One region of the Bradyrhizobium sp. Kon56 genome, then DNA from elsewhere that is predicted to be linked to it. Evidence: predicted binding sites of a transcription regulator. Region 1 holds the regulator's gene; each other region holds the start of a gene.
The links. Region 1 encodes LexA, which represses DNA repair genes until DNA is damaged. Its sites were predicted from a motif close to TGTTCNNNNTGTGTTCNG; they were not measured.
Positions count from the first base shown of each region.

Region 2: the regulator LexA is predicted to act here: its motif matches at 1,544-1,561, upstream of AC0L3B_RS17900 (ATP-dependent Clp protease adaptor ClpS).
Region 3: the regulator LexA is predicted to act here: its motif matches at 2,332-2,349, upstream of AC0L3B_RS25210 (nucleoid-associated protein).

Region 1 covers NZ_JBVVOU010000016.1:62,009-66,195, forward strand. The annotation lists gene AC0L3B_RS23900 (ComEC/Rec2 family competence protein) at 1-859, shown strand, start outside; gene AC0L3B_RS23905 (hypothetical protein) at 998-1,432, opposite strand; gene lexA (transcriptional repressor LexA) at 1,941-2,642, opposite strand; gene AC0L3B_RS23915 (molybdopterin molybdotransferase MoeA) at 2,819-4,030, opposite strand.
Region 2 covers NZ_JBVVOU010000010.1:31,907-36,093, forward strand. The annotation lists gene AC0L3B_RS17890 (enoyl-CoA hydratase) at 130-900, opposite strand; gene AC0L3B_RS17895 (MarR family winged helix-turn-helix transcriptional regulator) at 918-1,385, opposite strand; gene AC0L3B_RS17900 (ATP-dependent Clp protease adaptor ClpS) at 1,595-3,313, shown strand; gene AC0L3B_RS17905 (tannase/feruloyl esterase family alpha/beta hydrolase) at 3,335-4,187, opposite strand, start outside.
Region 3 covers NZ_JBVVOU010000017.1:160,101-164,287, reverse strand. The annotation lists gene AC0L3B_RS25215 (Fic family protein) at 455-2,002, opposite strand; gene AC0L3B_RS25210 (nucleoid-associated protein) at 2,359-3,408, shown strand; gene AC0L3B_RS25205 (hypothetical protein) at 3,368-4,187, shown strand, end outside.

The DNA.
Region 1 (4,187 bases):
CGGCGTGCTCGCCAATCTCGGCGCGATGCCGGTGGTCTCTGCGCTGGTGATGCCGGCGGGGCTGTTGGGGCTGCTTGCTGCGCCGTTCGGGCTGGACAGCGTGTTCTGGTGGCTGATGGGGATTGGCATCGAGTGGATGGTCGCGGTCTCGCGCTGGGTCGCGGCCTTGCCGGGCGCGGTGGGCCGCATCCCGGCGTTCGGGATCGCGCCGCTGATCGCGGCGAGCCTGGGAATCATTGTGCTCGGCTTGTTGCGCACGCCGCTGCGCTGGTCCGGCGCCCTGGTGCTGCTGGCAGCGATCCTCTGGGGACTGTCGGCGCGGCAGCCCGACATCCTGATTGCCGGGGATGGCGCCAGCGTCGCGGTGCGGGGCAGGGACGGATATCTGCACCTGATCAGGACGAACAAGGACAGCTTTCTGCTCAAGGAATGGCTCGCTGCCGACGCCGATCCGCGCGATGCGGGCAGAGCCTCGCTTGCCGATGGCGTGTCCTGCGACGAATCCGGCTGCGTGACGCCACTGGCCGACGGGAGGCTGGTCGCGCTGGCACTGCGCGTCGACGCTCTCGCGGACGATTGCAGTCGGGCCGCGCTGGTGGTGACGACTCGTCCCGCACCGCCTGATTGCGCGGCGATGGTGGTCGATCGGCAGCGGCTCGCCAGCCAGAGCGCGCTGGCGCTGACGCAGCGTGGTGACGGTTTTGTGGTTCAGGCAGTGAGGGCGAGAGGCACGAGCCGCCCCTGGTTGCCGGCCGGCGCCGGCGAGGGTGATTTCGACGGCAGCCTCGCGCCAAAGTCGACCGCGCCTCGCATCAAGGACGCAACGCCGGCGGACACCGACCTGCAAGCCGTCGATTGATCTGATGGTGCGGAGCAACGCAGTGGTTCGGTGCGTCCGTTCGGATTAGCGGGGTGCAAACCACACCATCTCGCCGGCCACGGCCGGCGATGGCGATTTAATCCTGACCTCCGACTTCGTAGCCGGAGGGCGGCTCTGTCAGCCGATCGGCAGGTGCGTGACGGTCGGCTGCCTGTCGGCGGTGATCTGCGCCTTGTGCTCGCGCTCGGTGACCGACTGAGTCACCGGCAGTTGCAGCACCGTCGCGCGCTGGCCTTCGACGAGCTGCGTCACCAGCACGTATTTGCCGTCGGGGAATTCGATCGCATCATGATGGCGGTCGGGAACGTGCGGATCGATCTTGCCGAACTTGCCCACGCGGGAATTGATGGTGCGCGTCCAGATCCAGCGATTGTCGTAGCGGACGTCGTCGGCGAAGGCGAGCTCCGTCCCCGGCAGCAGGCAGACGGCAACAGACGGATCGGCTGCAGAGGCGAAGCCGCGCGTCGAGGTGCCGCGGAAGCTTGTCGTGACGATCGTCTCGCCGACTTCGGCGGGGCGCGACGCGACGGCATGTAGGCTGTAGTCACACATCGGGTGCTCCTCATGCTGGGATAGCAACCCGCGTCTCTTATCGAGGCGCAGGCCTCTATCAGAGTGGAAGCACGAACGCTCTGCTTGGTTGTGGGCAAATCTGCGGCTGGCTTCCGCAAGCCGCGATCACATTATCTTTCCCGAATTCAATAGGAACAAAGCTCGCCGCGATGCATTCGGGAGGCGCGTACGCGAACATTGCCAACTTGGCTGCAACGGCCGAACTTGACCGCTGGTCGCTGTTTCCTCGAACAACCGAGCCGCGAAGCGGTGCTGCTTGAAGCGGTGCTGCTTGAAGCGGTGCTGCTTCGTCGGCGTGGCGAGGAGCCAGCGTTGGAGGAGGGGCCGGATAGTCTGTGCAGAACCAGAAAGGCTATCCAGCCGGAGCGGACGATGATCCGCTCCAATCTCTGACCGGCGATGCCGATCGGAAGCGCGCGAGGCGCCAAGCACCTCCGGCATGAAGTGCTTCCGATATGAAGTACTGCCGATAGAAAGACTCCCGGTATCAGTACTTCCGGTAAAGCCCGATCAGCTTGCCCTGAATCTTCACCCGGTTGGGCGGCAGGATGCGGACCTCATAGGCCGCGTTGGCGGGCTCGAGCGCGATCGAGGCGCCGCGACGGCGGAAGCGCTTCAGCGTCGCTTCCTCGTCGTCGATCAGCGCCACCACGATGTCGCCGGTATCGGCGCTCTCGTTGCGCTGGATCAGGGCCATGTCGCCGTCGAGAATGCCGGCTTCGACCATCGAGTCGCCGCGCACTTCCAGCGCGTAATGCTCGCCCGAGCCGAGCATGTCAGGCGGTACGCTGATAGTATGGCTGCGGGTCTGCAACGCCTCGATCGGCGTGCCGGCCGCGATGCGGCCCATCACCGGCACCGCGACGGGACGTTCGCCCTCGTCAGCGGGCAGGCTCGCGCTCGCACGCACCTTGCCGAGATTGCCCTCGATGACGCTCGGCGTGAAGCCGCGGCGGCTGCCAGCGGCTGCCTGGAGCTCCGGCAGCTTGATGACTTCAATCGCACGGGCGCGGTTGGGCAGGCGTCGGATGAAGCCACGCTCCTCGAGCGCCGTGATCAGGCGATGGATGCCCGACTTCGAGCGCAGATCGAGCGCATCCTTCATCTCGTCGAAGGAGGGCGGCACGCCGCTTTCCTTCAGACGTTCACTGATGAACCGCAGAAGCTCGTATTGTTTGCGCGTTAACATCTCGACCAAAGTCCCCCGGTTGATGTCGTCCGATTCCGAGACGCTGAATTCGGCCATAAGCCGCTGCATGCTCGAAACAAATCATGAACAGACACTATATGTTCGATACATGTTCCGCAACTGCTTAATTTACCGTGAACAGAGCAAAGTGCGCGGAACGCGCGTTGCGGGGGCGCTCAGACGGGGAGCCGCAACACTTCGCAAGCCGTGCCTGCTTCGGCCTTCGGCGCGAATGGTGCGCGGACGAGAAGTACCTGTGCTGCAGCGAGATTCGCAAGCAGCGAAGAGTCCTGATGATTGACGGGAACAACGACGCGTGTGCCATCGTCACGCTCCTCAAGATGCGCGCGCAGATAGTCCTCGCGCTGGTCGTTGGCGCCGACGTCGCGGCCGAGCACGGCGCGTTCACGGCGATGGTGAATCACTGAACGGCCCGACAGGGCGCGAATCAGCGGCACCATGAACAGGAAAGCGCACACGTAGGACGATACGGGATTGCCCGGCAGGCCGATCACACCCATTGCGCCGAGTCGCCCGTGCATCATTGGCTTGCCTGGCCGCATCGCGATCTTCCAGAACGCCATCGCGATGCCTTCGTCCCGCAGTGCCTGCTGGACCAGATCGTGGTCGCCGACCGATGCGCCGCCGGTCGTGATCAGGACGTCGGCGCCGCTCTCGCGGGCGCGGCGGATGCCGGCGGTGGTCGCCTCCAGCGTGTCGGCGGCAATACCGAGGTCGATGGTCTCGGCGCCCTCGCTGCGGGCGAGCGCGTGCAGGGCGTAGCCGTTGGAATAGACGATCTGGCCGTGGCCGGGCGTGGTGCCCGGCATCACCAGCTCGTCGCCGGTGGCGAGAATCGCGACTTTCGGACGCCTGACAACGGCAAGGTGCGGATGATTCATCCCGGCGGCGAGCGCGAGGTCTCGCTCGGTCAAACGGCTTCCCTTGCGCAGGAGCACGTCGCCCTCGCGGAAATCGACGCCGGCGGGGCGGATGTGCCGGCCGGCGATTGCGGCTTCCTTGATCGTGATCCGCTTGCCGGCGGCGACCGTGTCCTCCTGGATCACGACGGCGTCCGCGCCAAAGGGAACGACGCCGCCGGTGAAGATCCGCACGGCCTCGCCGGCTCCGACCGTTCCCTCGAACGGTCGGCCCGCTGCGACTTCGCCGATGACGGTGAGCTCCGAATCGATCGTCGCGGCGTCGGCCGCGCGCACCGCGTAGCCGTCCATCGCCGACATCGCTTGCGGCGGCTGCGTGCGCCGCGCCACGACGTCACGCGCGAGCACGCGATGGTAGGCCTCGTCGAGGGAAATCATTTCTTCCGGCAGCGGCTCTGCACCCGCCAGCACCGCGGCAAGCGCGTCAGAAACCGGCATCAAGGCCACGGCGAAAACTCCTGCTCGGCACGTTCGGGCGAATGTTCCGCACGTCTTCTAGCCGAGCGCAGGCGCAGAGGCAAAAGCGGCTGAGCAGGCACAGTCATCCCGCCCCTTCACATTGTTCCGGAAGGCAGGATCAAGCGCGTCGCGGCATGATCCGAAG
Region 2 (4,187 bases), on a different contig from region 1:
GGCCTGGGTCGGGTCGGGGGCCTATTCTTTCGAGCGCCACCTTGCCCGCGACATGCCAATGTTCCATTAAGGTTTTAATCGAATGGGCGTGAGTTTCCGGCCCGACGGGCCTCAGCGCAGTCCCGGATATCACGCAACCTTGGTGAAATCCGGCGGGCGGCGTTCCGCGAACGCCGTGAAGGCCTCGCGCGCCTCAGCGGTGCGCAGGCGCAGCCCGAACTGCTCGCCTTCGGCATTCATCTGCGCGACCAGCGTCTCGCCGTTGCGCATCAGCTTCTTGGTGGCGGTGAGTGCGCCGGCCGGCTGACGGGCAAGACGCTGCGCCAGCGCGAGCGCCTCGGCATCGAGCTTGTCGAGCGGCACGACGCGGTTGGCGAGCCCCCATTCCAGCGCGGATTTGGCCGGCACCGTCTCGCCCAGCGCGAACATCTCGTAGGCCCGCGCATAGCCGATGCGCGCCGGCATCAGCAGGCTGGAAGCTGCTTCCGGCACCAGTGCGAGGCTGACGAAGGGCGTCGACAATTGCGCGTTGGCGGCAAGCACGACGAGGTCGCAATGCAGCAGCATCGTGGTGCCGACGCCGACGGCGCGGCCCTGCACCGCGGCCACCAAGGGCCGGGAGCAGCGCGCCAGCGACTGGATGAAGCGCACGACGTTGCGGCTTCCTTCCGACTTGCCCGCCGCGACCGCCGCGAACTCGCCGACATCGTTGCCGGCGGTAAACATGTCGCCTTCGCCGCGGATCAGGATCACGCGGACCGACGGATCGTGCTCGGCTGATTCGATGGCATCGGCGAGCTTGCCGTACATCGCATCCGTCAGCGCATTCTTCTTGTCGGGGCGTGCCAGCGTGAGCGTGAGAATTCCGCCGTCGTTCCGGATCCGGACGTGCTCGGTCATGGGTCTCTCCTCTATTCCTATGGATCTCTAGAAAGCTCTGTTGAAAGCTGTCTTGGAAACTTGTCCTGAATGCTGGTCAGCCAGCGCGCGACGATATCGATCTCCGCACTGGTGAATCCGTCCGTCAACGCCGCGTTGACCTGTGCCGCGCTGGCCTTCGCCTGCGCCAGTGCCGTCCGCCCCTTCGGCGTCAGCCAGACGCGCCAGGCGCGACCATCCTCGTGATCCGCGCGCCGCTCGACCAGTTTAGCCGCCGCCGTACGGTCGACCAGCCCCGAGATGCCGGCCGGCCCCATGTCGAGCGCCGCGCCCACCTCACCCATCAGGACGCCGTTCTGCTTGCCGAGGATGAACAGCAGCCCCGCTTGCGCCGGCGTGACCTCGCTCGAAGGCTGCGCCGCCATCCAGCGCTGCACGCGCCGCTGCGCCACGCTCAACAGGTAGATCAACCGATGGTGTCTCGCGCCCGCGTCTTTATTTCGCATGCGAAATAGATAATTGAGGCGGATCAGATTGTCAAAGGACGGCAGCTGGACATGTGCCGCGGCAGTCGTCGAGGAACAGGGCCGCCCCGGCGCACCAGGACCTCACCCACCAATCGCAATTAGCCGCCGCCGTCACGCTTGACGGCCGCTTCCTTTTATGTTCTCTATTCGTTCTATTCAATCATAGATTGTCCCGGAGACCTTTCGTGATGAACAGTATGCGTGGCGAGAACCAGCCGACCCAGCTCGTAATTCATAATGACGATGATACGCCGGACCAATTCGTGATGGATCTGCTTCGGCAGGTTTTCGGCAAATCAGACCGTGAAGCGACCGCGCTGATCACCCAGATCGAGCAGAAGGAAAAAGCGGTTTGCGGACCTTACCCGCAATCGGTTGCCGAAGCCCTTTTCAAATCTGCGCAACAATCCATCGAATTGGCCGGCCACCAACTGCAGGTCACGCTAGAGGCGGTCAAGACTCCTTGCGAACTCTGTGGCAAGCCTGAGGGACAGACCGACGTTCGTATCGGCGACCGAACGGTCTGGCTGTGCAGCGACTGCATGCGTGCGGCGGATGAACCCTCGAACGAACAAGAGGAAGATTTCGACTTTGCTTGCGACGTTCTCGATTGGCACCTTGCCAGCACCGCGCGCAGCAAACTCGTGACCACGATCCGCCAGTTTCCTGGCCACATGCGGGTCGATCTCCAGGCCGCCGTCGACCGGCTCTTCGGCAAGGCCATCCGGCTGGTGGGACTGAACGAGGAGCAGCGCTACGAAACGCTGTCGATTCCACGACTGCTCAAGGAGGGCCGCTATGCGATCGCGATTGCCCCGCTGCAATATTCCGACGTCGACGTAGGCGAGAAGAGCCCGGTCAAGTGTCTGGATAACGGGCTGTGGCTGTGTGAGCAGGATCATCTCCGCTATGCGGTTTTGCTCTGCGCACACCGCGAATACAGTCGCGAGCCCGGAATTCGGATCGAAATCCTGGTACCCTCAGGTTCCGCAGGCGCGGCTCTCGTCCAGCAATGCTTCAGTGAATTGGAAGAAGCCGTACAGGCTGCGCGGACCTATCGCGGCAAGATCCTGTCGCTCGATGCCGATTCCGACTATCGCGGTCGCTCGCGCGGCATCACGGTGCATCGCTTGCCGCAGGTCACGCGCGACGAGGTGATCCTGCCGGAGCAGACCCTGCGGCTGCTCGATCGCAACGTTCTGACCTTCGTCAACACCCGAGACCAATTGCGCCGGCTGGGCCAATCGACACGCAAAGGCATCTTGCTGTACGGGCCGCCGGGCACCGGCAAGACCCACACGATCCGTTATCTGGCAACGCATTTGCCCGGGCATACGACGCTGATCATCACGGCCGAGCAGATCGGTTTGCTCGGCGCCCATATGAGCCTGGCACGGCTGCTCCAGCCGTCGATGGTGGTGATCGAGGATGTCGATCTCATCGCCCGTGACCGCGATGACATGGGGCCGTGTGAGGAATCCATGCTGAACAAGCTGCTCAACGAGATGGACGGGCTGAAGGAAGATGCCGACATCCTGTTCGTCCTGACCACCAATCGGCCGGAGGACCTCGAGGGAGCTCTCGCGGGTCGTCCCGGCCGCATCGATCAAGCCATCGAAGTGCCGCTGCCCGACGAGACCGGCCGCGGCAAGCTGGTCCGGCTCTACGGCAAGGGACTGCCGCTCGATGGGGCGGTGATCGCAGAGGCTGCCCGGCGCAGCGCGGGCACAAGTTGCGCCTTCATCAAGGAATTGATGCGACGACTGGCGCAAGGAAGCATCGCGCGGGACGGCGGCAACACCGTGATCTCCGCCGATATCGACGAGGCGCTTGACGACATGCTGTTCTCCGGCGGCCGGCTTAACGCGCAGCTGCTCGGCGGCGCGCAGGCAATGGCCACCGGGTGACGCTCCGAAGTGGCGCGCCTGCTACGGCGCGCAGGTGAAGCTCGACGCCTCCGTCACTGGGCCGCTCTTGTAGTGCGGCCACGTTGGCCAGCGGCACAGCGGCTGCGCGCGAAGCGTCGCAAACGACGGCGCCTCGACCTTCTGCTCGGTAACTTCCAGATCGCCGGGCGCCCTGCCCTTTTCGACCCAGTCGACCAGCACGCTCAGCATGTCGACATTGGCCGGCGCGCCGGAGCCGACATGGTCGACCCCTGGCGCGGTGTAGAGCCGCGCGAACTCGGCCGTCTCGGCTTTGCCGACCTTGCGTTCGACGTTCTCGAAATAGCGGATGCCGGCATAGGGGCTTTGCGCGTAGTCCGCCATATGTTCGAGCATGATCAGCCGGCCGCCGCGAGCGCGGAAGCGGCTGAGGTCGGGGTCGGTGGAATCCATCAGGCTGGAGACCTCGAGCAGCCGCGCCTTGTGCGCTTCGGGCTTATACGTCGTCACGTCGAGCTTGGGATCGCGCGCGAACACGTATTGGATGCCGCCGGCGCCGTAGATCCAGGCGATGCCATTATTGGGCGCGGGCGGCTGCGCGGGAGGCGCCGTGCCAAGCCACCACGCGACCCAGCCGCCGGTCGGGCCGACCGCCGGCGTGTCCTCGCCCGACACGCCCCAGCCCGGATAATCGTCGAGGCCATTGGCGAGCGCGAACGGGAATTTGTAGGTCGCATGCAAGGTCTCGATCGCCTTGATCTGTGCGTCGGTGAGGCACTGATCGCCCGTCTTGCCGCTCGCGCAACGCAGCGTCTCCGCCTTGAAGGCCGCCTTGCAGGAAACGGGATCTTGCACCAGCGCGTCATCGGAGCCGTCGGCCTTGTCGCAAGCGGCC
Region 3 (4,187 bases), on a different contig from region 1:
CCGGCAGGCCGGAGCCGGCTGGCTCGATCTCGAGATAAACCAATCGGCTGGCCCCGGTGTCGCGCCCGCAAAGTGGCCAAATCGGGCTGGTGTCGTCACTACGCGCAGGAGCGCGAATGGTTTGGTCTGTTCAGCACGAAACCCGTCCAAGAGCCGCGGTCCGGCGCCATCAACATAGTCGGCATCGATGCAATCAAATTCGAAGGATGCACGGCGATGAGCGCTCGTGCTCAAGGAATCCACGCGCGAGACGCGCGCGTACAGTCCTCTGCGGGGAAACTCTGGCGGGATGCGGATAAAGAAGAAAAAGAAGATAACCTCCCAGGGTCAAAACTCACCGATGCGGCGCGTCTTAGCTGCGACCACGCCGACAGAGGGCGCTATTTTTTATCAAAGGCTCGACCAGCATCTGAGCCGACAGGCCCCATTCAATGAAGGTGGCACCCTGACACAGTCAACTCGCCGTTCCAGAGTCTTTCGAGAAGGCCGCTTGATAAAGCTCCTCAATCCTCGTGACTTCATCCGGCGTTAGTTCGGAGAATTCGTTGTCGCGGGCACGCTTTGAGAGTTGCCCTCCATTCTGTTGCAGGAATCCGAAGAGGTTGTTGAGCGTCCGCTCCGGCATTTCGATCATGTTCTCGATGCCCGCGCGGAAGGTATCGAAGCTCCGTAAAAATTGCGTTTCCTTTGGAAGATCTTGTTCGATGGTCCTCTGCACGCATTCGTACAGAAACTCGGCGTGGGGCGTCGCGTCAAAGAAACGATAAAAATCACCTGTATCGTTCAAGACCTTGACGTTGCCCTGTGGGGTCGACTCCCATTCAACACATGGAAGCAATCTAGTCGAATAGCTTTCCAACACGCTCTTGTATTCGCTAATCTTGTCGAGAATCGCGGCAGAAACCGGAAAGTGGATCCCGGCGGGATTGAATCCGCGCCGTGCCAGAACATGGTGCATCAGGTATCGGTGAATGCGTCCGTTGCCGTCCTCGAACGGGTGGATGTAGACGAACCCGAAGGCGAGCACGGCGGCAGCGACGACAGGATCAAGCTCGTTTTCCGCCGCATGATCGAACGCGATCAGTGCGCGCACGAGGGAGGGGATATCTTCGTGACGCGCGCTGATATGATCCGGGATAGGTCTTTGCGTCTCGCGTTCATGCTCGCCGACGAAACCACCTTCGTTCCGGAAACCAAGTTTCACGAAGCGCTCATCGCCGATCACGATGCGCTGCAGGCGCAAAAACTCCGCCTCGTCGAGCGGTGCCCGTCCCGCTTCACCGATGACCCTGCCCCATCGCTGGATACGGTCCTGTGGCGGTCTCTCTCCTTCAATGACGTAGCTTGACTTTGAATCCTTGAGGAGAAGGAAGGCGGCAGTTCGCGCGAGCAGATCCTTCGGGACTTGGCTCACCACGACACGGGCGCGCTCCTTGAGATCCTGCGCCATAAACTCGCCCAGTGCTGGAGTCTTGAAAACAAGCGGGCAGAACTCCAGTGTTCCTGGCAGATTGTTGCGGACGCGGTGCCGTGCCGAATTCTGCCCGGAGGTAGCGTATTGGAGTTCGGTATCGACGGCATCGACGTAAGAGACCTTATCTGCCGCAGGCAGATTGAGTTGGCGCTCCAACAGCCATTCATGGAGAAACCAGATACGACGCGTGTACAGACCGGTCGGCTTCTGTCTTACAAGGTCCGCAACCTGATCCTCGTTCACGGCGAGGAAAAGCCGCTTCAGGATTGCAAGATCGAGTCCTTCATTCTTGAGAGCGAAGGTGAGATGTCCCTCAAGCGTCGCGTCCGGCGCATGGCGTGGCGTATAGATGCGCCATCCCCCTTGCTCAATGATCCGGTGCTTTGTTCCGATGGCCGAAAGCAAGCGCGGGACCGGGGCGGATAGGTTGTAGGCGTCAATCAGCGCAGCATAGCCAGCAGGAGTTGCCACTTCCGGCAGCCTCCGGTCATGAAAAATACTCACGGGCCCTGAAAACTCTATTTCCATTGTCCCAAATCCGTGAAAAACCTTCTCGGTCGTGAATTTCACTCTCAATTTGGCCTTTGAGCCGCAAAAACCTTTTACACCGTGAAAAACACTCACACAACACGGAAAATGTGAAATGTCTTCGCGAAAACCGTTGGGGTTCTCCCTCGCCCCACCCAAGGGAACACTTTTGAGAGGACCAGCAATCCATTTAGCGGCGTGGCGGCTCGTTCACCGTTCAACAGACCGGCGCCCGACCACACGTTGGGGGTGGAATTCTTAACAAGGTGCAAGATTCTTAACGGAACACGACGCAAATTTTGGAATAAAAGAGCGGCGTGATTGCGATCAGTTCTCTTTTTGTTCTATGGTGATGAATGGCCTTCCTTACTGAGCAGGAACTCGAAAGCCTGCGCATCGATCAGAGCGTTTTTCATATTGTCGGCCCGGGAGAGGAACATTTTCAGCTACTGACTGCGTTCGATGCCGGTCGACACGCAGCTTTTTTCCTGGGCCGCGTCCGATCGGTCAACAGCGGAAACCGATACGAGTTTCTCGCGGACGCGCCGGTGCGGGCGCAACTGGCGCGGATCAGCCGGGATAGGGCAACTTTCCAGGAGGAAAGCGAGAAACTCGCGACAGCGTTCAATGAGGCTCACGGAGGCAGCACGGCTGTCGGTGCCTTCTTGATCTTCTCGCTGTCTTGTTCAGGTGGCCGATTATATGCACTTCTGAAATTCGAGGACGAAAAGGTTCTCAGCTACGACTACGACGTCAGCCGCGGCCGTTCGGGCAAGCCGAAGCCGACCTTCGGCGAGATTGAGCGGACTTTTGTCCAGAACCGCAATGCCCTGCAGAAGGCCGCGCTCATCAAGCTCGGCAAAGAGCGCGACGAAATCTGCGTTGTCGATCGTCAAAATCCGCAGCGGCCTGCGGCCTATTTCGAACAGTTCTTGCTCGTGCGACGCCAGCGAACGGAAGAGGAGCTGACAAGGACAATCGTCGAGGTCACGCGCAACATTGCGCACAAGCACAAAGACATACTTCCGCAGGACACGATGAAAAATCTGGCGCAACGCCTCTACGACGCCAGCCAGTCAGGCGGTTCTGTCGACGGCGAAAGTGCTGAAAATTGGCTGAAGAGCATTTTCGGGCCGCTGCCTGATGATAGCCCCGTGCTGACCGACTTCAAGGCAAAGCTGAAGCGCGAAGGAATGGCGGGCGAATCGTTCGTGCTCCAAAAGAACGCAATTCAGGCTCCCAAGAACCGTCGCGTTGAGACGGCAAGCGGGGTCAAATTGACCTTCCCTGTCGGTTTGATGTCTTCAGTCATTTCGGTGAACCGCGACAGGGGCGAGATTATCATCAGGGACAAGATCACACTCGATGACTTCGAGATCAACACATCTGGTCGAACGCGTACGTGAGCTTGTCGCGAACGGCGCCGTGGCGGACGAACGTATTGACGCCCTCGTGTTGCGAGGCCGGCTACCGTCCGTCGATGCGCAGGTCGCCTGGCTCGGCTTCGTCGACGATGTCCCACCGCCGTTCTCGTCCTTGCAAGTCTATAATCCGGGTCTCGGTGGTGATCTCGTTGGGGGTGATATCTTTGATTCGACCCGTGAGATCGTGATCACGCTCGGAAAGCCAACTGCCGACGGCTGCGCCTTCTTTATCTTCCAGTCCGACATCCCACAATATTTGGCGCAGCGAACTGTCCTTCCGCGCCTCGCGATCGCCGACTTCAATTCCACTCAGGCATTTCGCGCACGAGGATTGGAGTTCGCTTCATGGGATTTCGCGCAAACGCCACCGCGAGCCGAGCCTTTGCTTGGGTCTATCGACCCCACTCGCTATGTTCGTGACTTTGTCCCCGACCGTGAAATCGTTACCGATCTCAATCCCTGGCTATTATTGGCCGCGCCAGCGGTTTCATCGCCGGCGTACCAAGCTTGGGAAACGGTTTCTGCCCGCAGACTGTTGGGCGGTCTCGTCTCCCGCGCCTGGCTCGAGGATGGCCAGGTCTGGCTGCAAGCGGCGGCGACGCCTCCGATCTATCGCATTAGAGCCGATGATCCTGCCCTGCCCGGCGCTCGTTCTCGGTTGACTGAATCCGCCAACTGGGTTTTTCTTTCGGGGACAGATGTCGAGGCACGCCACCTGCTCTTTTCCGGTGAGTTGGCTCGGGCCAGCCGTCCTCAGCAAG